Linked DNA regions of Alloyangia pacifica. The protein of the gene in region 3 binds, or shares a complex with, the protein of the main gene of each other region. Links are inferred from orthologs where the notes say so. Each region holds a gene or a part of one and is shown on either strand. Other genes may lie near its edges.

Evidence for each region.
Region 1: the proteins of dnaN (region 3) and CEW88_RS05120 are in contact, whole or in part, in a cryo-EM structure (PDB 8GIZ), measured with the Escherichia coli proteins. The link is inferred for Alloyangia pacifica from one-to-one orthologs.
Region 2: the proteins of dnaN (region 3) and CEW88_RS01455 are in contact, whole or in part, in a solved structure (PDB 1OK7), measured with the Escherichia coli proteins. The link is inferred for Alloyangia pacifica from one-to-one orthologs.

The regions. Positions count from the first base shown.
Region 1 is NZ_CP022189.1:1,055,545-1,063,028, forward strand. Bases 2,213-5,211 are described here. They hold CEW88_RS05120 (DNA polymerase III subunit delta'), read right to left. Parts: upstream 4,272-5,211; coding sequence 3,153-4,271; downstream 2,213-3,152. Other genes in these bases: CEW88_RS05115 (Mrp/NBP35 family ATP-binding protein), read left to right, coding at 2,213-3,020; tmk (dTMP kinase), read right to left, coding at 4,268-4,918; CEW88_RS05130 (D-alanyl-D-alanine carboxypeptidase family protein), read right to left, coding at 4,915-5,211. Outside these bases: CEW88_RS05105 (valine--tRNA ligase), read right to left, coding at 1-715; CEW88_RS05110 (DUF1127 domain-containing protein), read right to left, coding at 1,505-1,708; more of CEW88_RS05115, read left to right, coding at 1,956-2,212; more of CEW88_RS05130, read right to left, coding at 5,212-6,114; CEW88_RS05135 (SPOR domain-containing protein), read right to left, coding at 6,140-7,063. UniProt on the Escherichia coli protein: Part of the beta sliding clamp loading complex, which hydrolyzes ATP to load the beta clamp onto primed DNA to form the DNA replication pre-initiation complex.
Region 2 is NZ_CP022189.1:316,831-321,056, reverse strand. The notes cover bases 1,347-4,226. They hold CEW88_RS01455 (DNA polymerase IV), read right to left. Parts: upstream 3,474-4,226; coding sequence 2,220-3,473; downstream 1,347-2,219. Other genes in these bases: CEW88_RS01445 (hypothetical protein), read right to left, coding at 3,981-4,226; CEW88_RS01450 (NUDIX domain-containing protein), read left to right, coding at 3,549-3,950; CEW88_RS01460 (DUF3775 domain-containing protein), read left to right, coding at 1,888-2,217; CEW88_RS01465 (alpha/beta hydrolase family protein), read left to right, coding at 1,347-1,796. Also shown: CEW88_RS01470 (DNA recombination protein RmuC), read left to right, coding at 1-749; more of CEW88_RS01465, read left to right, coding at 780-1,346. UniProt on the Escherichia coli protein: Poorly processive, error-prone DNA polymerase involved in translesion repair and untargeted mutagenesis. Copies undamaged DNA at stalled replication forks, which arise in vivo from mismatched or misaligned primer ends.
Region 3 is NZ_CP022189.1:187,499-194,915, reverse strand. The notes cover bases 2,203-5,134. They hold dnaN (DNA polymerase III subunit beta), read right to left. Parts: upstream 4,262-5,134; coding sequence 3,143-4,261; downstream 2,203-3,142. Other genes in these bases: dnaA (chromosomal replication initiator protein DnaA), read right to left, coding at 4,414-5,134; recF (DNA replication/repair protein RecF), read right to left, coding at 2,203-3,027. Also shown: gyrB (DNA topoisomerase (ATP-hydrolyzing) subunit B), read right to left, coding at 1-1,841; more of recF, read right to left, coding at 1,921-2,202; more of dnaA, read right to left, coding at 5,135-5,811; rpsT (30S ribosomal protein S20), read right to left, coding at 6,355-6,618; CEW88_RS00855 (hypothetical protein), read left to right, coding at 6,884-7,066; CEW88_RS00850 (enoyl-CoA hydratase), read right to left, coding at 7,130-7,417. UniProt on the Escherichia coli protein: Confers DNA tethering and processivity to DNA polymerases and other proteins. Acts as a clamp, forming a ring around DNA (a reaction catalyzed by the clamp-loading complex) which diffuses in an ATP-independent manner freely and bidirectionally along dsDNA.

The DNA.
Region 1 (7,484 bases), 870 kb from region 3 along the record:
CGGAGAAGAGCACGTTGCCGTCCTCGTCCTTCTCGACGTAGGTGTAGGTCTCGCCGCCCGCGAGCGGGTACTTGAAGTGCCACATGTGGCCCGGCACCTCGATGTTCTCGACCTCGAGGTCGGAGATCGCGGTCTCGAAATGCGGGTCCCAGTTCACCAGACGCTTGCCGCGGTAGATCAGGCCCTTGTCGTACATGTCGACGAAGACCTTTATCACCGCGTCGTGGAAGTTCCCTTCCTCGCCCGCCGGCGCGCCCTCGGCCCCCGACATGGTGAAGGCGTTGCGCGACCAGTCGCAGGAGGCGCCGAGGCGCTTGAGCTGGTTGATGATCGTGCCGCCGGACTGCTGCTTCCACTCCCAGACCTTCTCGAGGAAGGCCTCGCGGCCCATCTCGCGGCGGGTGGCGTTGTTCTTGTCCTTGGCCAGTTCGCGCTCGACGACCATCTGCGTGGCGATGCCCGCGTGGTCCTGCCCGGGCTGCCAGAGCGTGTCGAAGCCGCGCATCCGGTGCCAGCGCACGAGGATGTCCTGCAGCGTGTTGTTGAACGCGTGGCCCATGTGCAGCGAGCCGGTCACGTTCGGGGGCGGGATCATGATGCAGAAGCTTTCATCGCGCGAGGCGTTGGCCCCGGCCTTGAAGGCTCCGCTGTCTTCCCACGCCTTGTAGATGCGCGCCTCGGCCTCGGCCGCGTTGAAGGTCTTTTCCATCGCCATGGCTGCGTTCCCATGCCTGCTTTGTGCTGTTGTCCGAACCCTCCTACCGAAAGGCTCGGCAAAGGGAAAGCGCCGCTTGCGCCCGGAGGGGCGTGGCGGGGCGCGCTTTTCGGCGCGGGGCAACTTGGCGGGAGTGGGAAACGGAAAACGGCGGTGCCAGGGAGGAGGAGAGGCACCGCCGTTCCGTGTCACGAAAGCCCGAGGAGGAGGAGAAGAGGGGCTTCCGATCCGGGCGGGCCCGAGACAGGCCCTATGTAGGGTGCGGCGATCTCAGGGAGGAGGAGAGAGATCGCCGCTGCATCGACGCCCCAGGGAGGAGGAGAGGGGCTCCGAAGCTTCTGGAGCGGCCTTTGTCAGGCGCCCCGTTATCTGGTGCGGCGGTCTCAGGGAGGAGGAGAGAGACCGCCGCTGCATCGACGCCCCAGGGAGGAGGAGAGGGGCTCCGAAGTTCTGGGGCGACCTTTGGCAGGAAGCCCCGGTATCTGGTGCGGCGGTCTCAGGGAGGAGGAGAGAGACCGCCGCTGCATCGACGCCCCAGGGAGGAGGAGAGGGGCTCCGAAGTTCTGGGGCGACCTTTGGCAGGAAGCCCCGGTATCTGGTGCGGCGATCTCAGGGAGGAGGAGAGAGATCGCCGCTGTATCGATGCCCCAGGGAGGAGGAGAGGGGCTGTCGATGTCTAGGCCTTGCGGCCCTTGTTCGTGTGGCGGTGACCTCAGGGAGGAGGAGAGAGGTCACCGCCGTAACGAACCGGCTCAGGGAGGAGGAGAGAGCCGGGACGTGTTCGAATTCTTATGCCTCGTAGGCGGCCTGGTAGGCGATCCGGCGGATCATCGAGCGGTGCAGCCCAAGATCGCCCAGTTCGCGGTTGCTCAGCGCGGACAGCTCGCTGAAGGTCTGCTTGTACAGGCGGCGACGAGCGAGGGCAGTGCGGAAGCGCTCGACGAGTCCTTCGGAGCGGCCTGCGATGCGGGTGGTGTCGGTTGCGTATGCCATTTGCGTCTGTACCCGTGTGGCTGGAGGGTTGCGTCTGTCTTTCGTTGACCCATAGATGGGCCAGATGCTGCGGTTGCACAATCCCGGGAGGGTTCAATGCCGCTATGCGCGAAATGCATGGGAAAAAGCGCTTTGGATTGCGCAAACATGCGGGCTCGCGCACAAGATTTGGGCGGACCATGTCTGCGGTTTGCGCCTGGCGCAAGGTGACGCAAGGGTGGCATGCGCCCGAGGAAAGGAAGTGACCATGACCCAATTGTCCGACGCCATCACCGAGCTGCTTGGCAGCTTCGATCTGCCCGGCGGGGGGACTCTGATCTCGCGTGACATGATTCGAGCGATGCGCGTCGAGTCCGGGCAGGTGGCCTTCGTGATCGAGGCGCCGAGCCCCGAGATCGCCCGCCAGATGGAGGGCTTCCGCGCCATGCTCGAGGCGCGCATCGCCGAACTGCCCGGGGTGGAGACTGCCTCGGTCGTGCTCTCTGCGCCGACCCAGGCCCCCAAGGCGCCCTCGCTGAAACTCGGCGGCCACGCCAAGCCGCAGCAGGGTCGCATGATCCCGCCCGGGGTGAAGAAGCTTATCGCCATCGGCTCGGGCAAGGGCGGGGTCGGCAAATCGACGGTTTCCTCCAACCTCGCGGTGGCGCTGGCGCGCGCGGGCAAGACGGTCGGTCTGCTGGATGCCGACATCCATGGCCCGTCGCAGCCCCGGATGTTCGGCGTCTCGAAGCGCCCGGCCTCGCCCGACGGCAAGACGATCATCCCGCTCGAGGCGCATGGCGTTACCCTCATGTCCATCGGCTTCATGCTGCCCGAGGACAAGGCGGTGGTCTGGCGCGGCCCGATGCTGATGGGGGCGCTGCAGCAGATGCTGATGCAGGTAGAGTGGGGCGAGCTCGACGTGCTGCTCATCGACCTGCCGCCGGGGACCGGTGACGTGCAGCTCTCGCTGGGTCAGAAGTCCGAGCTCGACGGCGCCATCGTCGTCTCCACGCCACAGGACGTGGCGCTGATCGATGCCAAGAAGGCGCTCGACGCCTTTGCGACGCTGAACGTGCCGGTGCTGGGGATGATCGAGAACATGTCTGCCTTCGTCTGCCCGGGCTGCGGCCTCGAGAGCCATATCTTCGGACATGGCGGCGTCGCGGCCGAGGCGGCGCGGTTGAACCTGCCGGTTCTGGCGCAGCTGCCGATCGACCTCGACACCCGCCTCGCGGGGGACGGCGGCGCGCCCGTGGCGCTTGGTGACGGCGTTATGGCGCAGGCCTACGCCAAGCTGGCGCAGGAGTTGATCGCCAAGGGCGCGGTCTGACCCTGCAACCCGTCACCCGCGGGTCTTTCAGGAAGGCATTTCCAGCGGGAGGCGCGGCGAGAGCAGCGCCTCCCGCTTTCGTGGCAGCCTGGCGCTTGCCACGCGGGGCCACTTGGCCCCCGACCGCAGAGCTTAGTCCACCTTGCGCAGCTGCAGCAAAAGATCGAGCACCAGCGCCGCGGGATCGACGTTCACCGCCCGCGCGTGGCGGGCGCGCTCGCCGGCGTCCTGTGCGAGCTGCGCCCAGGCCCGTCCGGCGGCGGGGTGGGGGGCGAGGCGCTTCAACACCTCTGCCTCCTGCGGGGCGGCCTCGGCGCGCGGCGCCATGCCGGTGACCCCGGCACGAGCAAGGCGGGCCATCAGCCGGTCCGCCAGCGTCAGCATCAAGTCGAGCCGCGCTTCCTGGCCGCGTCCGGCGGTGCTTTCGCCAAGCGCGATGGCGCGCGGCCGGTCGAGCCGGGGCAGGGTGTCCGCCAGCGACACGAGATCGGCATAGAGCTTCAGCCCGCCGAGATTGAGCAGCCGCAGCGCCTCGCCGACCGAGCCGGCGGAGAGCTCCGCCAGCGCAGCGGCTTCCTGCGGCGCCACCTGCGCCCCGGCCTGGTCGAGCGCGCGCGCCATGGCCTCCGGCTGCAGCGGCGAGAGCCGCAGCTCGCGGCAGCGCGAGCGGATCGTCGGCAGGAGGCGCGAGGGCTGGTGGCTGACCATCAGCAGCACGGTATTGGCGGGCGGCTCCTCGAGCAGCTTGAGGATGGCGTTGGCCGCGTTGGGGTTCATCTCGTCGGCACTGTCGATGATCACCACGCGGCGCCCGCCGTCGGCCGACGACAGCGAGAAGAACCGTTTCAGCGCGCGCACTTCTTCGACGGTGATGACGCTGCGCAGCTTCTTGGTCTTCGGATCCCAGCCCCGGCGCAGCAGGTGCAGCCGCGGCTCGGAAAGCGCGTGCACGCGGTGTGCCACCGGGTGCTCGGGGTCGATGCGCAGATCGCTGGGCGGGGGCGGCGCGCCGAAGAGCCCACCGTCGTCCTCGGGCGTGGCCAGCAGGAAGCGCGCGATGGTCCAGGCCAGCGTCGCCTTGCCGAGCCCGCGCGGCCCGGTGATCAGCCAGCCGTGATGCAGCCGGCCCGAGGTGAAGGCGGTGAGGAAATCTTCCTGCGCCCGGTCCTGGCCATAAATCGTGAAGGTCTCGCGCGGATGCGGGGCGCCTTCGATCCTATCGGCCTCGGGGATTTCCTCTTCGGCACTCATGCCGGGCACCGCTCATTCAGTCGGGCACGGATGTCGGCGGCCACCTCGTCCTGCGGGCGGTTGCCGTCGATCACGATGAAGCGCTCGGGGAACTCCCCAGCCAGCGCAAGGTAGCCCGCGCGCATGCGCTCCTGCAGCGCCAGGCCGAAGTCCTCGAAGCGCTCTTCCGCGGTGGCGCGGGCCTTGGCGCGCGCAAGGCCCGCCTCCGGGTCCATGTCGATGAGGAAGGTGAGGTCAGGCTCGGTGCCGATCATTAGCTCGTGCAGCGCATCGACCTTGTCGCGCAGATCGCCACGAGAGAGGCCCTGATACATGCGGCTGCTGTCGGCGAAGCGATCGCAGATCACCATCTTCCCCATCTCGAGGGCAGGGCGGATCAGCCGCTCGAGGTGATCGCGGCGGGCGGCGGTGAAAAGCAGCAGCTCGGTCTCGGCGGACCAGCGGTCGGGATCGCCCTGCAGCACCAGGGCGCGGATCTCCTCCGCGCCCGGCGAGCCGCCGGGCTCGCGGGTGAGCACCGCCTGCCGCCCCTCGGCCAGCAGATCGACGTGCAGCCGCCGCGCCTGGGTGGACTTGCCAGAGCCGTCGATGCCTTCGAAGCTGATGAAGAGGCCCTTCGGCTGGGCCCCGCCTTCTGGCTTGGTCACATGGCCTCCGGCGAGGCGGCGGGGGTCTGCAGGCGGCCGATCAGGTTGCTGCTGACCACCATCATGCGCTTGACGAACCCGCTGGAGGGGACGTCCTCGGCGGCAAACAGCGGCACACGGTGCTCGGGCAGCCCTTCGGGGGTGATGATCAGCTCTGCGAGCTGCTGCCCGGCGGTGATCGGCGCCTTGAGCGGGCCGGTATAGACGACCTCGGCGCCAAGCTCGGTGCCCGGGGTCACCGGGATCAGCATCTCGATGTCATCGCGTGCCACGAGGCCGACGGTCTCGGTGTTGCCAAGGAAGACCTGTGCGCGGGCCACTTCCTTGCCCTTCTCGACGAGCTTGCGCTCGGCGAATTGGCGGAAGGCCCAGTTGACGATGGACTCGCTCTCCTCGGCGCGGGCGCGTTCGCTCTCGAGCCCGGAGATGGCAAAGATCACCCGGCGGTCACCCTGCTTGGCCGAGCCGACAAGGCCGTAGCCCGCTTCCGAGGTGTGGCCGGTCTTAAGGCCATCAGCGCCGATGTCGAGGCGTAGCAGCGGGTTGCGGTTGCGCACGTTCTGCGGCGCGCGACCGTCGAAGGCGAACTGCTTTTCCGAGAAGATCGGGTAGAACTCGGGGAAGTCCTCGATGATGTGCCGCGCCAGAAGCGTCAGGTCGCGCATCGACATCACGTGGCCCTGCGCCGGCCAGCCCGAAGCGTTGGCGAAGCTGGAGTTGGTCATCCCGAGCTGCTGCGCGCGGCGGGTCATGAGGTCGGCGAAACCGGCCTCGGTGCCGTTGGGCGAGAGCGCCTCGGCGATCACCGCACAGGCGTCGTTGCCCGAGAGCACGATGATGCCGCGCAGCAGGTCCTCGACCTTCACCCGGTCGGTTGTGTCGAGGAACATGGTCGAGCCGCCGTAGGACATCGCGTGCTCGGAGACAGGCAGCTCCTCGTCGAGCTTGAGCCGGCCGTCGCGGATCGCCTCGAAGGCCATGTAGAGCGTCATCAGCTTGGACATGGAGGCGGGCGGGACGGCCGTGTCGGCATCCTTGGCCAGCAGCACGGTGCCGGTGGTGTAATCCAGCACAAAGGCGGCACGGGCGCTGGTATCAAAGGCCTGTGCACCGCTGGCAAGCAGCGCTGCGGTGGCCGCGCCGGCCAGAAGGCGGCGCAGGGGCAGGCTCGAAAGGGGGCTTTTCAGGCGGCGCATGGGCGGATCCTCTCTATGGCTCCGGTCAGTTCTTGACGGCGTAGGCATCCGAGAAGCCGGTGCCCTTGATCTTGGTCAGCAGCGCGTCGAGCTCGGCCTTGTCGGCGGCGGGGCCGACCAGCACCCGCCAGAAGGTCTTGCCCGAGCTGCTCTGCTTCTTGACGGTCGGCACCATGCCGGCCTGTCGCATCGCGGTGGCGGTGTTCTCGGCGTTCGTCTCGACGCTGAAAATGCCGATCTGCACGTAGGGGCGCGACAGCGACGTGGCCTGCGTCGGCGCGGGGGACGCGGGTGCCTTGGGCGCGGCGGCTGCGGGTGTCGCGCTGGGTGCGGGCGCCGGGGTTGTGGGGGCCGCGTCGATCGCTGCGGCGGCGGAGGCGGTCACCGGGTCGAGCGTGCTTGCCTCGACCGCGGGCGCATCCGACAGGGTCGCGGCCTCGACACCGGCGGGGCCGGTGCCAGCTTCGGGTTCTGCCGGGCCCTCCTCGCGGCGCAGAGCGACCACGTTGAGGTTCACCGGCTCGCCCGCGAGCATGCCGATGGCGGCGGCGGCGTCGGAGGAGACCTGCAGGCGCGGTCCGGGGCTCATGCGCTCGCGGCGGAATAGCGCGCCGATGACGAACTGCCCGGTCTTTTCGTTGCGAATGATCACCCGCTCGGGTTCGCTGACGTCGGGATGCGCGACCCAGACGCCGCCAAGCGAGGGGCGCCCGTCCCAAAGTCCGGCCTCGGTGGTCTGGAAGACCTCGGGCGCCTCGATGTCGCGTTCCGCCGTGGCGGCCCCGCGCGAGACCTCTGCCCCGCCAGCGCTGCTGTCCTTGCCCTTCAGGAATCCAGGCATCTGCGACTCGCTGCAGGCGCCGAGCGCGAGCGTTGTCAGCAGTGCCACGACTGTTCCTCTTGCGGCCCCCTGTCCGATGATGGGCCGCGTTCGCTTTGCTCTGGTCATAATGCCCCCTGCATTCCCGCCTGACCGGTGGCGTCTGTCGCGCCTTGCCGGATATCCCCTCTTCCGGGCTGCCTGGCCCGGTCCGTGATTTGCGGGATGCGCGCTCCTTTGCCACGGCGCGCTTCGAGGGCGCGCTTGGGTCGGGGTCTGCCACGCCGGACCTGCCGCGGCGCCGGGCCTTGGCTGTCGGAGGGCTGCGCCACCGGCGCTGGGAAACGGAGCGGAACATCCCGCTTTTTCGCGGATGGTAGCGGGTGGCGCAGGTCAAGAAAAGCCATCAAAGCCGTGATCGGCGGTTTTTCCCGGAAAGCCTGTTCTAGAATCGCGGGAAGCAGGCTAGGTCGGTCGAACCGGAGGTTTGGCAGAGTGGTCGAATGCGGCGGTCTTGAAAACCGTTGGGCCTTTGCGGGTCCCGTGGGTT
Region 2 (4,226 bases), 130 kb from region 3 along the record:
TCTCGGGCGACGTGCTGTCGCTGCAGGACATCCTGTCGAACAAGCAGACCCGCGGCGCCTTTGGGGAAATCCAGCTCAACGACATCGTCTCGAAAGCGCTTCCTCCCGACAGCTATACGATGCAGGCGACGCTTTCGAACGGGCGCCGCGCCGATTGCCTGATCAAGCTGCCCGAGCCGCCGGGCCATATCGTCATCGACGCCAAGTTCCCGCTCGAGGCCTACGAGATGCTGCGCCGCGCCGAGACGCCCGAGGGCAAGCAGCGCGCCTCGCAGGCCTTCCGCATCTCGGTGCGCAAGCACCTGCGCGACATTTCGGACCGCTACATTCTCGACGGCGAGACCGCCGACAGCGCGCTCATGTTCCTGCCCTCCGAAGCGGTCTACGCCGAGCTGCACGCCAGCTTCCCCGAGGTGGTGCGCGAGGGCTTTTCGCTGCGGGTCTGGATCGTCTCGCCGACCACCTGCATGGCGACGCTGAACACCCTGCGCGCGGTGCTCAAGGATGCCCGCATGCGCGAACAGGCCGGGGCGATCCGCCGCGAACTTGGCCTGCTGCATCAGGACATCGAGCGTCTCGAAGGCCGGGTCGAGAACCTTGACCGTCACTTCGGCATGGCTGCACGGGATCTTTCGGAAATCCGCATCAGCGCCGAGAAAGCGGGCCGACGTGCTCAAAAACTCGACAATTTTGATTTTGAAGATCTGGCGCCCGAGGGGCGTATCGTGCCATTGCCACGGCAGACCTGACTTTTCGACCGACTCGCCAAGGAAAATCGGATGCTTGCCCGCCTGACCGGCCTCGCGCTTGCGGCCCTTCTTGCAGTTCCCGGCCATGCCGCGGGCGACAAGACCGGTGTCGGGGTCAGCAGCATGATCCGCCCAGAGGCGAACTTTGGCCGCGGCGTGTCGATGACCATCTGGTATCCCGCGCAGACCGGCGGCGGCGCCTCGGAACTGGTCGGCCGCAACGCCGTCTTCGAAGGCACCCCCGCGCAGCGCGAGGCCTCGCCGCTTCCTGGAAAGCTGCCGCTGGTTCTTCTCTCGCACGGCGGGCGGCGCTCGTCCGAGCAGAGCGGCGCCTGGCTTGCCGCGCGGCTGGCCGAGGGCGGCTATATTGTCGCCGAGGTAAGTGGCCAGCGCCCGCGCGATCCGGCCACCGCGCTCGGCGAGATCTGGCGCCGCCCGGCGGAGCTGGGGCAGGCGCTCGACCTGCTGCTCAACGATCCCGACTGGCAGATGCGCATCGACGAGACCCGTGTGGCGGTCGCCGGCGTGGCGCTCGGCGGCACCGCGGCGATGATGCTCGCCGGCGGCATGATCGATGAGGGCGCCTATGCGCGCAATTGCTGGACGGCGCATCCTTCGACGGACTGCGAGTGGTTTGCCTCCGGCGGCATCGATCCCGCGAGTGTCGACCCGCAGGCCCTGACCCTGTCCCGGCAGGATCCACGGGTGCGCGCGGTCCTGGCCATTGCGCCCGAGTATCTCGCCGAGTTTCGCGCCGCCAGCTTGGCCGAGCGCGGCGCCCAGATGACGATCTTCGGCCTCGACGAACCCGCCCCGGGCGAGGCACGTCTCGCCGCCCAGGCCGGCATCGAGGTGCTGCCGCTGGAGGGCGCCGATCTTTACGATCTCTTCGCCCTCTGCACCCCCGGCGGTGCCAAGCTGCTGGAAGAGGAAGGCGGCGATCCGGCGCTCTGCGGCAGCACCGCCGAGGAACGCAGCGCCGTGCACGAGCAGCTCGCCGAGAGCGCGCTCGACGTGCTCGGCCGCGCCCTGCTGCTTCCCTACTGACCCTCCGTTCCCGGCCACGAGCTTCTTGTCGCAGATCAAGGTCGGGGTGTACGCTTCTCGCCATGGTGTGTGGGACGAAAGGAGACGCGCCATGGAAGAAATCAGCGTCCGCACGGTTGCCGCCGTGATCCTGATGGCCCGCGAGATTGACCGGGCCGAGGGCGAGTTGCGCGGCTTCATCGACCGCATGAGCGAAGAGGAACAGGCCGCGCTGGTCGCGGTGATGTGGATCGGCCGCGAGGCCTTCGATGCCGACGAATGGGGTGAGGCTTACCGCACCGCCCTCTCGGAAGCCTCCACCCCGACCGCCGACTACCTGATCGGCACGCCGCATCTGGCCGACAACCTCGAGGCCGGGCTGGAGGCGCTCGGCTATGATCCAGAGGACGAAGAGGACGAGCTTCTGAGCCGCGGCAGCTGAGCTCAGCGCAGCGCCCGGCCTTTGACGATCGCCGTATCGCCGAAGCGGGCGCGGATCGCATCTGTGGCCCGCTCCGCCGCCGCGCGCTTGCCGGCGTCCGGGTCCAGCAGATCACCCCCACGGTCCGCCTGCTCGGCGCTCACAAGCTCGGATATCCCCGCCCCCAAAAGCCGCCACGGGCCCTGCCGCTCCAGCCCGTCGAGCATACCCCGGGCCACGCGGTAGATACGGTCCGCCATCTGCGTGGCATCGCCCAGTGACTGGCGCCGGGTGATCAGCTTGAAGTCCGACCGCTTGACCTTAAGCGTCACCACCCGCCCTGCCAGCGCCTTGGCCTTGGCCCTGTCCGCGACCTTCTCGCACATCCGCCACAGATGCCCGTCGAGCAGGTCGTGATCGCCGGTGTCCTCATTGAAGGTGGTCTCGTTCGAAATCGACTTGATCGGCGCGTTGCGCATCACCCTCCGCGTGTCCTCACCTCGGGCGAGATGGTAGAGCCGCTGCCCCATCGAGCCGAAGCGCGCGATCAGATCGCGCTGCTCCCAGCGCAGCAGGTCCTCGAAGGTGCGGATCCCCGCGCGCTCCAGCGCCTCCTGCGAAGCCATGCCGACCCCCCAGATCATGCGTACCGACTTCGGGCGCAAAAACTCCGCCGTCTCCGCCTTGCCGATCACCGAAAACCCGTGCGGCTTGTCGAGATCCGAGGCGATCTTGGCGAGGAACTTGTTGTGAGAAAGTCCGAGCGATCCTGTGACGCCCAGCTCTTCGCGCATGCGCTTTACAAGCCGCGCCATCATCACCGCCGGCGGGTGACCATGCAGCCGCGCCGTGCCGGTGAGATCGAGAAAGGCCTCGTCCAGCGACAGCGGCTCGATGGAGGGGGTCAGCTCCTCCATCAGCGCGCGTATCTGCCGCGAGACCTCGACATAAAGCTCCATCCGCGGCTTGACGACCACCGCGTCGGGGCAGAGCTTCAGCGCCTGGAACATCGGCATCGCTGAGCGCACACCGCGAATGCGCGCGACATAACAGGCGGTCGAGACCACCCCGCGCTTGCCGCCTCCGACGATCACAGGCTTGTCGGCCAGTTCGGGATTTTCGCGTTTCTCCACCGTGGCGTAGAAGGCGTCGCAATCCATGTGCGCGATCGAAAGGTCCCAAAGCTCGTCATGGCGCACGATCCGAGGGCGTCCGCAGTTCGGGCAGCGCGTTCCGTGTTCGAATTCGGCGAGGCAATCGCGGCAAAGCGCGGGCATGGGTGGCAATTCCGGCAACAGGTGTTACCTCGGCACTATAAGCCTTCCCCAGTAGCAGTGCCATTGCCCGGAGACATGATGGAATTTAGAGGCGCCAAGCTCATCCTCTTTCTCGGCAGCGATCTGCTGATCCTGCGGCGCGACCATACCGAAGGCATCCCTTGGCCCGGCTATCTCGACTTCCCCGGCGGCACACGCGAGCCCGGCGAGACCGGTCTCGAATGCGCCCTGCGCGAGACGGTCGAGGAAATCGGGCTCGATCTTCCCCCCGACGCGGTGAGCTGGGAGCAGCTGCACGACGGCCTGTGGTACTACGCGGCACATTTGCCCGCCGAACTCGCTCGAGATGTGGTCTGGGGCGGCGAGGGCGAAGGCTGGATGATGATGCCCCCCGAGGAGTTCATCTCCCGCGAGGATGCCATCCCGCATTTCCGCGCTGTCCTGCGCCGCTACATGGACAGCCGCGCCGCCAGGTGACGGCATCACCCCGCGCGCGGTGCCAAGATGTCAGGCAGCGCGGAACAGCGACAGCCAGCCCGGCCTCGCCCGCTGCAGCGCCACTTCGCGCGGGCGCCGCACCCTCTCCGACGGCAGGGGCGGCGTACGCGCCATCAAAGCGTCATTGCGATCGAGCAGCGCACGGGCGCGCGAGACGAGCACCTGCTCGGCAACGTCGGGCTGGGTGGTCACCGGTGCCTTGAAGCTGCTGGCCACGCGGGTGCGCCCGGCGCTTGAATGAAAGGTCACAAGGGC
Region 3 (7,417 bases):
TCGAGAATGTGACGCGGGTAATGCGTCGGGAAGGCGTCGAGCACGCGCTTGAGCTGGCGCGCCTCGTCGATCACCCGCACTAGATCCTGCCCGGCGATCACCTCGCCGTTGCCGAGCTTCAGGCCGGCGCCGTCGATGCCCTGGTTGATCAGGTACTCGTCGAGCGCGTTCTGGTCCTTTACGTAGACCTCGGACTTGCCGCGGCTCACCTTATAGAGAGGCGGCTGCGCGATATAGAGATAGCCTCCCTCGATCAGCTCCGGCATCTGCCGGTAGAAGAAGGTCAGCAACAGCGTCCGGATGTGTGCACCGTCGACGTCGGCGTCGGTCATCAGGATGATCTTGTGGTAGCGCAGCTTGGAGATGTTGAACTCGTCGCGGCCGATGCCGGTGCCGAGCGCCATCACCAGGTTGCCGATCTCCTGGCTGCCGAGCATGCGGTCGAAACGCGCGCGCTCGACGTTGAGGATCTTGCCCTTCAGCGGCAGGATCGCCTGGGTGCCCCGGTCACGCCCGGTCTGGGCCGAACCGCCTGCGGAGTCACCCTCGACGATGAACAGTTCGGTCTTCGACGGATCCTTTTCAGAGCAGTCCTTGAGCTTGCCGGCAAGGTAGTTCACGTCCATCGCGGTCTTGCGGCGGGTCAGTTCGCGCGCCTTGCGCGCGGCTTCGCGGGCCAGCGCCGCCTCGACGATCTTGCCGACGATCTGCTTGGCCTCGTTGGGGTTCTCCTCGAACCATTCGGCAAGGCGCTCGTTCATCAGGCTCTCGACCGCCGGCCGCACCTCGGAGGAAACCAGCTTGTCCTTGGTCTGCGAGCTGAACTTCGGGTCCGGCACCTTCACCGAGAGCACGCAGGTCAGCCCCTCGCGCGCGTCGTCACCGGTGAAAGAGACCTTCTCCTTCTTGGCGATGCCCGAGGCCTGCGCGTAGTTGTTGATGGTGCGGGTCAGCGCGCCGCGGAAGCCGGCGACATGGGTTCCGCCGTCGCGCTGCGGAATGTTGTTGGTGAAGGGCAGCACGTTCTCGTGGTAGCTGTCGTTCCACCACATGGCGATCTCGACGCCGATGCCGTCCTTCTCCCCGGTCATGTAGATCGGGTCAGTCATCACCGGTTGCTTGGAGCGGTCGAGGTACTTCACGAACTCCTTCACGCCGCCGTCGTAGTGCAGCTCGGTCTTCAGCGGCTCGGCGGGGCGCTCGTCCTCGAGGATGATGCGCACACCCGAGTTGAGGAAGGCCAGTTCGCGCAGGCGCTTTTCGAGGGTCTCGAAGCTGTAGTCGAGGTTGCTGAAAGTGCCGGTCGAGGCCAGGAAACGCACCTCAGTGCCCTGCTCGCCCTCGGCATCTCCGACGACGCGCAGATGCTCGACCGTCTCGCCATGCTCGAAGCGCGCGTAATGCTCCTTGCCGTTGCGCCAGATGCGCAGCTCCAGCCAGACCGACAGCGCGTTTACCACCGAGACGCCCACGCCATGCAGACCGCCCGAGACCTTGTAGGAGTTCTGGTCGAACTTCCCGCCCGCGTGCAGCTGGGTCATGATGACCTCGGCCGCCGAGACGCCCTCTTCCTGGTGAAGGTCGACGGGAATGCCACGGCCGTTGTCGCGCACCGACACCGAATTGTCGGCGTGGATTTTCACCCGGACAAAGTCCGCGTGACCAGCCAGAGCCTCGTCGATGCCATTGTCCACGACCTCGTAGACCATGTGGTGCAGGCCCGATCCGTCGTCCGTGTCCCCAATGTACATGCCGGGGCGTTTGCGGACCGCCTCCAAGCCTTTGAGAACTTTGATGGAATCCGCGCCGTATTCCTGCTGTGCGCTTGCCGGTTCGGCCATGCCGCGATCCTTCATGATTTTTGTTGGTTTTATACGGTGTTCAAGCAGGATTGTCACGCCGCTGACACAAGATTTGGTGTCAAAGGCCGCGGTTTTCAACCAATGATTGCCCATCCCGTTCGGTAACTTCCAGGTGCTGGGCGCGCGCTCCCAGTTCGGCGAAAAGCTCCGGCCCGGTGCCGGTCATCCAGGCCTGCGCGCCGAGCGCGCAAATCTCGTCGTAGAGCGCCGCACGGCGACCCGCATCGAGATGCGCCGCGACTTCGTCGAGCAACAGGATCGGCGCCGCGCCGGTCTCCTGCGCCAAGGCGCGGGCGTTGGCGAGGATGAGCGAGATCAGCAGCGCCTTCTGCTCACCGGTCGAACACTCCTCGGCGGGCACGCCCTTGGCCGCGAAGGTGCCGCGCAGGTCGGCGCGGTGCGGCCCGACCAGTGTCCGCCCGGCGGCCAGGTCACGTGGGCGGCTCGCCTCGAGCGCGGCGCGCAGCGCGGCAGTCTCTTCGGGCATGGGCGTGCCCGCGTCCAACAGCTCGAGCTCGGCGGCGGGAAACGACGTCTCGGCCCCGGCCTGTGCCTCGGCCAGCCGCGCCAGCGCCGCGCGGCGGTTGGCCTGCAGCGCCGCTCCTGCCTCGGCCATCTGCCCTTCGAGGGCGGCGTACCAGAAGCCGTCGCGCACCTGGTCGCGCAGCAGCCGGTTGCGCTCCCGCATGGCCTTCTCGTAACCCAGCGTCAGTTCGGCGTGGTCGGGAAAGAAGCTCAGCGTCATCCTGTCAAGGAAACGCCGCCGCCCTTCAGGCCCCTCGATCCACAGCCGGTCCATCGCGGGGATCAGCCAGAGCACCCGCGCCATCCGGCCAAGGGCCACCTGAGGCGCGGCCTTGCCGTCGATCTGCACCTGCCGGGCGGCCCCCGCCTCGGAGCGGAAACTGATCTCGTGCAGCGCGTCGCCGGTCTGCAGCAGCCCTTCGATCTTCCACCCCAGCGCCTCGGGACGGCGGACCATCTCCTGCGCCGAGGCCCGGCGCATGCCCCGCCCCGGAGAGAACAGCGAGACCGCCTCGATCAGGTTGGTCTTGCCCGCGCCATTGGGCCCGTAGAGCGCCACCGGCCGCGCATCCACCTCGATCGAGGCGTCCCGGTGCGAGCGGAAGTGCGAGAGGGTGAGGCGGGTGAGATGCAGGGACATGGCTCAGGCGGTAGCGCGGGGACGGGTCCCGCGGAAGAGGGTATTTCCGGAATCACGAAAGGCAGAAGCAAAGCCCCTGCCTTTCAGTGAATATCGGATGCTCAGGGCGGGGCCGTCAGACCCGCATTGGCATGACTACGTAGACGGCAGACGTGTCGGTGCCTTCGCGCATCAGGGTCGGATCGCCCGAGGAGTTGAACATGAAGACGGCGTTCTCGCGGTCCACCTGGCTGGCGATCTCCAGCAGGTATTTCGCGTTGAAGCCGATCTCCAGCGGCTCATCCCCATAGGCCACGGCCAGCTCTTCCTCGGCGGCACCGCTGTCGGGAGCATTGACCGAGAGGATCAACCGGTCCTCGTCGAGCTGCAGCTTCACGGCGCGCGAGCGCTCCGACGAGACAGTTGCCACTCGATCGACGGCCTTGGCGAACTCGCCCGCGTCGACTTCGAGCCGGCGGGTGTTGTTCATCGGGATGACGCGCGAGTAGTCCGGGAAGGTGCCGTCAATGACCTTGGAGGTCAGCGTGATATCGGGCGTGGCGAAGCGCACCTTGGTTTCCGAGACCGACACGGCGATGTCCATGTCGTCCTCTTCGAGCAGTTTGCGCAGCTCTCCCACGGTCTTGCGCGGCACGATCACACCGGGCATCTCTTCTGCACCAGCAGGCAGCGGCGCGTCGATGCGGGCGAGGCGGTGACCGTCGGTGGCAACGCAGCGCAGCACCCGGCCCTCCTCGCTCTCGGCGACATGCATGTACACGCCGTTGAGGTAGTAACGCGTTTCCTCGGTCGAGATCGCGAACTTCGACTTGTCGAAGAGCCTGCGCAGGACTTCGGCCTTGGCGGTGAAGTTCGACGAGTATTCCGACGACGCCATGACCGGGAAGTCTTCCTTGGGCAGCGTCGCGAGACTGAAGTTCGAGCGGCCTGCGGCCACGGTCAGCCGGCCGGCGGAAGTGTCGGCGGTCAGCTGGACCAGCGCGCCGTCGGGCAGCTTGCGGACGATCTCGTGCAGGGTCACCGCCGAGACGGTGGTGGCCCCGGCCTGTTCGACCACCGCGGGGGCGCGGTCGAGCACTTCGATGTCGAGATCGGTGGCGCGGAAGCTGGCCGAGTTGCCCTCGGCCTCGATCAGCACATTGGCGAGGATCGGAATGGTGTTCCGGCGCTCGACCACAGATTGTGCCTGGCTGACTGCCTTGAGCAGCGTCGCCCGTTCAATGCTGACTTTCATCGCCCTGTCCCTCGGTTGGCCGGTGGGGCAGCTTGGCGCATCTGCGAAGCCGCTCCAAATTCTTTTGCAGATTGATCCGACGGATTGCCTGCAGCGTCAAGGCCGCGGGGCCGCCCTTGGGCAGCCCCGTTCCCAAATGTGGTCGTGCGGTCTCAGGCTTCGAGCGCGCGGCGCAGAAGCTCGATGTCGTCGGCGATCTGGCTGTCCTGCATGCGCAGTTCCTCGATCCGCTTCACCCCGTGCATGACCGTCGTGTGGTCGCGCCCGCCGAAGCGGCGGCCGATCTCGGGAAGCGAGCGGGCGGTGAGCTGCTTGCACAGGTACATCGCCACCTGCCGCGGGCGCGCGAAGTTGCGTACGCGCTTGGGGCCGATGAGATCGGAAAGGCGGATGTTGTAGTGATCCGCCACCTTGCGCTGAATCTCCTCGATCGAGATCTTGCGGTCCGAGGCGCGCAGCACGTCGGCGAGGCAATCCTGCGTCAGCTCCATGGTGATGGGCTGGCCGACCAGTGAGGCAAAGGCGAAGAGGCGCGTCAGCGCACCTTCGAGCACACGCACGTTGGTCGAAATGCGATGCGCCAGGAACTCGAGGATGCCATCGTCGAGCTGCAGCGACGGGTATTGCTTGCGATAGGTGTCGACCTTCGACTGCAGAATGCCGAGACGCAGTTCGTAATCCGTCGGGTGGAGGTCGACCACGAGGCCGGACTGCAGGCGCGAGCGGATGCGGTTCTCCAGGTCCTTGATCTCGTCCGGCGCGCGGTCGGCCGAAATGACGATCTGCTTGTTCTGGTCCACCAGCGCGTTGAACGTGTGGAAGAACTCTTCCTGCGTCGAGTCCTTGCCGGCGATGAACTGCACGTCATCGACCATAAGCACGTCGACCGAGCGGAACAGCTCCTTGAAGTCCATCATGCGGCGCTCGCGCAGGGCCTGCACGAAGCGGTACATGAACTGCTCTGCCGACAGGTAGAGCACGTTCAGGTCGGGGCGGCGGTTGCGCAGCTCCCAGGTGATCGCGTGCATCAGGTGCGTCTTGCCGAGGCCAACGCCGCCGTAAAGGAATAGCGGGTTGAAGGTCACGGTTTCGGCCTCTGCCACACGGCGCGCGGCGGCATGGGCGAGCTCGTTGGGCTTGCCGACGATGAAATTATCGAAGGTGAAGCGCGCATCGAGCGGCGCGCTCGGCAACAGGTCGCTTCCGCCCTGTGCGGATTGGCCATTGGCCGCATTGGCCTGGGCCGGCTGCTCGGGCTGCGCCGAAACCGGGCGCGGGCTCGGACGGCCCGCTGCCGGACGCGGCGCGTTACTGACCCGGAATTGCAGGCGGCGAACCTGCGAATCCAGCGTGGAGATCTGCGACAGCAGCAGGTCCCCGAAATTCTGCGACACGTAGGTGCCAATAAAATTCGTCGGTGCTAGGAAGACCGCCACCCCGTCGGCTTCCAGACCTTTGTATTCGAGGGGCTTGATCCAGGTTCGGTAGTTGTTTTCCCCGATCGTGCTGCTCAGCCTGTCTTGCAGCGCGCCCCATTGTTCCTGCGTCATTTATCCCCGCTCCGTCTTTTCACCGGTTCTTCCTATGTCCCTTTGGGCAACACACACACACGCGCCCAATTGAGCCACCGATGGGGAGCAAATGCAGGCCCCATGCCGAAACGGCATGAGTCAGGAAGAGAAGTCTCTGTCCCAGTGACATAGCACGCATAAGGACTCCCCGGGACTCCCAGCATCCCGAAGCGACCCAGCAAGGCGCACTACTCACCCATTTTACAATTGGACTGGCAGGATGAAATCATCCCGAAATCGGCATCTGTTGATCAGACGACCGAAGCGACGAAGACCTTTCCACGATTCCCGTGGCGTGATCCGCGATTGCCTGTCCCCCCAGCGACGTGACTCGCTCGATGAAATTACTCCTGTTCCGAGAAGAGCAGCAACCGAACTTCAAACTTGACTCAATGGAATCCGAAAAAAGAATCTCGGCCTTCAAAATATGGTGTGAGTCATGAAAAAAGGCACCACCAATGGCGATGCCTTTTCGATCACACACCTATTAAGTGTGTCATTTCAGCCTGACACTTGACGTGCTCAGGCGAGCGACTTCACCCGCGAGGAGAGACGCGACATTTTGCGCGAAGCAGTGTTCTTGTGGAAGACACCCTTGGTCACGCCGCGCATCAGTTCGGGCTGAGCTGCGGCGAGAGCTGCGGTGGCTGCGTCCTTGTCGCCCGAAGCGATCGCTTCCTCGACTTTGCGCAGGTAGGTACGGATGCGCGAACGGCGTGCCTTGTTGACGGCGTAACGCTTCTCGTTCTGACGTGCGCGCTTCTTGGACTGGGGCGTATTTGCCATGATGATCGGTCCTATGTGTCTGTGGCCGACAAGGCCTGGGTCTGAATTTCGGACGTGCAATATCCACCAGACCCGGATCTGTCGTCGCCGGACCGATTCTTGCCTGAGCGGGCATCACACGCATGTAGGCGGGGCGCATAGCCCATTTTCCGCCGGTTGCAAAGGCCCCAGCGGCACTTCTTGGGGAAATGGGGGAGAATCGGCTAGGATCGCCCTCCCACGGCCCTCGCCGCGGGACACTCCAGACTGAAAGGAGGAGTCAGCCATGAACGCAATGCAGATCAACGAGGCCGCACAGGCGCTCTACCGGGCGCATGGGGCCCGGGCCGAGGCCGAGGCCGCCGCAAAGGTGCGCGAGAACGAACGCCGGGGTGCCGCCGAGGAGGCGCAGACCTGGCGCGCCATCCAGGAAGCGATCCGCCAGACGCGCGGCCCGCTGCAGTCCTGAGTGGCCCGGGCATGAAAAAGGCCTGTCCCCGCGGGGACAGGCCCGGAATGCGATGCAATCGCCTCAGCGGTCGCGGAACTGCGGCGTCCGCTTCTCGAGGAAGGCAGACATGCCTTCTTTCTGGTCCTCGGTGGCAAAGAGCGAATGGAACAGGCGGCGCTCGAAGAGCAACCCCTCGTCCAGCGTGGTCTCGAAGGCACGGTTCACCGCCTGCTTGGCGGCAATCGAGGCGAGCAACGACTTCTCGGCAATCTTGGCCGCGGCGCTCTGCGCCTCTTCCATCAGTTGCTTGACCGGCACGACGCGGCTTACCAGCCCCGACCGCTCGGCCTCTTCAGCATCCATGAAACG